2 regions of the Pelotomaculum sp. PtaB.Bin117 genome follow, and region 2 is predicted to be linked to the other one. Evidence: riboswitches for the same ligand, from Rfam matches in the RefSeq annotation. Region 2 holds a riboswitch; the other holds the start of a gene.
What was found. Region 2 has a riboswitch for molybdenum cofactor ahead of A4E54_RS00975 (heterodisulfide reductase-related iron-sulfur binding cluster). Riboswitches for the same ligand answer to the same signal wherever they lie in the genome.

Region 1 (2,201 bases), on a different contig from region 2:
AATGTAAATCTTGACGTAAGGAAGGGATTAATTGATGTGGGTTTATCAAAAAAAATTAGAATACCCGGTAAGGGTTTCCGGTCCCAATCCCAAACTGGCTAAAGTGATTATTACTCAATACGGCGGGCCGGACTTATGGTTTTAAGGGAGTGTCAGGGGGACGGTTCGACTGACAATTATTAGTCCCACATTGCCAACGTAGATACTACCACGGCAAAAAAGTGGATGATTATAAAAATAACTCCGGCTCCTTGCGTTCTGCAAATTCAACTTCCAGTTCATGCTTATGTCTCAAAAAATCCTTATCGTCAAAATATTTGGCTTCATTGGGGCAATTTTTCACGCAGGCGCCGCATTTAATACAAATTCCATCCAGTTTAGAAACATCTTCATAATTAATGGAACCGACCGGACAGATACTTGGACAGAGCTTACAATCCATACAATCGCTGCTTGTTTTTGGGACAAACTTTCTAAAGTCCACAGGCATGCCATGTTCATCTATAGGCATGTAATATTTGCGATAAGGTTTATTTCCTTTTACCATGACACTTTGCAGATTATTGCCAGTGGTAATTTTGGCATATATTTTACTAGCAAAATCATTTATTACCGCCATATCTTTTTCATCAGGCCGGTTTTTAGCCAGAATTTTGGAGATCGAGTGTTCCCCGATAAATGCGCCCCCGGCAATAACTTTAAAGCCGTTTAGCTCCAGAATATCTTTCAGCTCAATCAAAGCATCGTCATAATCCCTGTTACCGTATAAAACCACAGCGACCGCCAGAGCACCGTTACCTGTAATAGAATTCATATATTTCAGTAATATGTTTGGCACTCTGCCGGCATAGACCGGCACTCCAATCACGACCAGGTCTTCCGCAGTAAAAGACACTGTTTCTTTTCTAACTCCCGGCAGGGTAAAATCAATAATGTTTACCGCTGTTTGCCCGCCGGCATTTTCTAAAATCTTTCCGGCCAGCCCGGATACGATCTTTTGGGTTGTACCAGTAGGGCTAAAATACATCGCATTAATTTTTTCCATAAACTAGTCCCACCCATTTCTTTACGTACTGTTAGCGGTATTCCGCTTGAAGGCCAATAAAATAATATAGTGTGCTCACTTTTGTCTTTGTGGTTTTGCAATAATAAAGCCCGTAATATACTTCTACCCCGCATGACATTTTCCTTGTATAAAAAATATTTAGCTCTTCATTAAAAAAACGGGCAATGATATCACAGAAGATCCACTAAAAAGGTTGTTACTATTGACTGGGGAGGCATACTGGTTTCCCAATATACCCTAACGGCCTGTTATCCATACTTTTCGCTTAGGCTAAACAGGCTCGGAGAATTTCTTTCAATATTACCACATTACCACATATCCTTCAGAATTCCTTCAAATTAAAACAGTTTTTCGGTAATTATTTTTTTGTTCATTTTTTGCAGATACTCAAAACGACATTATCAGCCGCCATCCCCGTTCTGTATAATTTATAAGTTTATCCGCTCAGGGTCGCAGAGTTATATTTATTTCATTCATTACCGGGTTGCAATAAACACAAGCGTCAAGTAATTTTGAGACTATGATTAAGGGTAGCATTACAAAGCCATGCTTGAGATATATTTGACTGCTTAACGCAATGGTGTTGTGATTTGCCTCAAGCCGCGCGTCTCCAATTTTCGCGCGGATTACTGTTACGCCTTTTGTCAGTATCAGCATGTCGATTTCTTTATCGAACTCAATGGTCGTTTCAAGCGCGTCTGCGATTGTTATCGCGGGAACGTATAAATCCTCCATACCCAGGTCAGGCAGAACCGGATAAAAAATTATTCTTCCATTAACTAAAATTTTATTATCATTGAGAATGGTGGTAATGACTCTAATCGTTGATCCTGGCGGACCGGCAAATGTCTTAAACAAGGTGTTTATTACAGCCTCTTCTATATCCGTGTAACCGCTGCTGAGAAATTCATAGTAACCACCGTTTGTCATAAAAATAACCCCGATTTTTTCATCACAGTCAAAGTACATATCACTAACCAGACCGCAGGCTTCACCGGCATGCCCCGTTAGTCTTCGTTCCGCCAGGGCGTCTGTAATATGAAAGCTCAGACCAATATATCTGAAGAAACCCTCCATCCCGTATCCATACCAGTGCATTTGGTGCATTAAATCCGCGGTGTGTTTTTGGAGAATG
Region 2 (2,201 bases):
GCCCCGTAAGTTTTAACATTTTCGTCGTCAAATTGAATTTTACGCAAAGCGCCCTTTGGTTCCAGCGAGTGCCAGTAGGTGTTGAAAGGGGCGAACACCATATGCAGGTGTTTCGAGTGGGGGATGATGAACAATAATGAGAAAATAGCCAGGTAGTGGGTCCACCAGAAAAACATCCCGGCGGCATGAATTGCATTTTCATTAAAGCCCTCCAGAAACCTTGAAACAGCCGCAGCCAGCGGGGCGGCCCCGCTTAAAGCGGCTCCTTCGCCAAGCGCGAGCCGGGTTCCGTGAAACAGGACTTCCGTTATCGCGATGACCAGGATCAATCCAAGGATTACAAAAACCACGGGAGTGTTCTTCAGCCAGACCGGCTTTTTAACGACCCGCCGCAAAAAGCTGCCGCCGATCCCGAAGATGATTAAAGCGATAAAAATATCTTTGATGAAAAGGTAGCCGGGATTATCTCCGATATAAGGAATACTGGTTTTGAAAAGGCCTTCCGCAACCATATTGGGGATGCCCGGCAACAGGACACAAAAGCCGCACATGATAAACCCGTGCAGAAAACCAAACAGGGGTTTATTCATAATTTTCTTTTGGCCGGCCACATGGGTGAGAAAATATTTCCAGCGTTCAAGCGGGCGGTCAAAACGGTTTTCCGGCCTGCCCAACTTTATGTAGCGGCAGCGCCAATATACCTCGCATAGAAAATAACCTAACGATATGACCATGAGGACAAAAAAAATATAAATCTCCACTTTGCCTTTCCTTTCGGTTAGTGCCTGGTCCTTTACTGCAAAACTTATTCCAGCCATGCAAAAAATAATACCGGGCAAACTCTGCGAAAAAACAAAGTTAGCCCGGCACATAAGCCGGATCAAGAACTCTCCTTTTCGCAATGGGAGACATACCGGTTTCCCGGTACACCCTACCGGCCGAAAACCATGGCTTAAAAGCTTTAGGTCATATGGCTCGGAGAGTAATCATCATTAAAAAATATAAGCTTTGCCCGTTGCAAAAGGACAAAGCTTTTTTCCAAAAACCTCTCCTTTCCGCACCGGGAGGTACAGGAGTTTCCCACCGTACCCTAACGGCCTGGTTACCGTACCCTGCTTTTGTTTAGGTATGCCAGGCTCGGAGAATTCTTTGTTTTATATAACTATTCAACATTAAAAAACAATTTCCTGCCGGGGTATACTTTTTCGTTAACTTATTCTTGCCCTAATTTCAGGCACTTTGTGACACTCTGCTCCTCCGGGAGATGAATCCCGGCAGCTTCTTCGGGCACCCGTGCGTAGTCGCTGCCCGCAGTAAATTGAGGCGTGGCCTCTACCGCATTGAGAGCGTAGTGGGCGACGGATACACCGGGCGGTGCCAAGCCCGTTCCTGCTCCCATTTTGGATTTACAGCTCATGGGGAGCGGGAACACCCTTGCCTTTCGGACTTTAGGGCTTTGTTCGCGCTTATTTCCGCTCAGGCCGTGTATCTTAAAAAGAACTTTTTGCCTATATTTCTTACGGTGTTTAGATCAACACTGCCTTTCTTACCGCATTTACAAGTGAATAACGGTGCGCGCCGGTCTATTTCCGCCCCGCAGCCGGCGCATAACCGGCTTATGTCCTTGGGGTTGACCCGGCTGGTGATTATTCCATACTCCCAGGCTTTGTATTTGGTATAGTGGAATATCCTGCCCCGGAGCCAGTAGGAACGCCTGGAGTTGGCCCGCCTGCTGTATTTGCCCTGCTCGGGTTTAAAACTGTTCGAGTGTTCAAACACGATGATACTCGCTCCGTGTTCCAGGGCAAAGTCCAGTATTCTGCGGGATACCCGGTGGGCTTCATTATCGTCGATGTTATGGATCTTATTCCACAAGGCCTTATTGTCCTGCTCATCCTTGTTTAATGAACCGGTAAGACTGAGCTTGGTTGCGATTATGCCCAAAAGTCGTTTCCTACGGCCGTTTAGGTTATCGCCGCCCCGGATGAACCGGGTGGCTACCTGCGTGCCGTCGCTTTTGAATATACCGCATACCGCCAGCTTGTCGCACGTGTTTAAGTCAACAGCGCAAATTTTAAGGTTTGGGTCTTTAACCTGTTCGGCAACCGACTTAACCGCCGGTTTTTCCTTTTCAACCGGGAAATGCAGCTCAATCCGGTTCTTCTTGATTACTGCGCGAGGGCATCCTATCTTCCAACCGT

Region 1: it holds a riboswitch for molybdenum cofactor, as region 2 does, so the genes downstream of both, A4E54_RS08635 (EFR1 family ferrodoxin) here and A4E54_RS00975 (heterodisulfide reductase-related iron-sulfur binding cluster) in region 2, are expected to answer to the same signal.

The regions. Positions count from the first base shown of each region.
Region 1 is NZ_MVQM01000124.1:11,125-13,325, reverse strand. Features, by position in the region: gene A4E54_RS08645 (spore coat protein CotJB) at 1-7, shown strand, start outside; partial or broken gene A4E54_RS08640 (manganese catalase family protein) at 35-133, shown strand; gene A4E54_RS08635 (EFR1 family ferrodoxin) at 230-1,045, opposite strand; molybdenum cofactor riboswitch at 1,248-1,364, opposite strand; gene A4E54_RS08630 (serine hydrolase) at 1,511-2,201, opposite strand, start outside.
Region 2 is NZ_MVQM01000030.1:249-2,449, reverse strand. Features, by position in the region: gene A4E54_RS00975 (heterodisulfide reductase-related iron-sulfur binding cluster) at 1-884, opposite strand, end outside; molybdenum cofactor riboswitch at 874-993, opposite strand; molybdenum cofactor riboswitch at 1,033-1,155, opposite strand; gene A4E54_RS00970 (hypothetical protein) at 1,214-1,417, opposite strand; partial or broken gene A4E54_RS00965 (zinc ribbon domain-containing protein) at 1,477-2,201, opposite strand, start outside.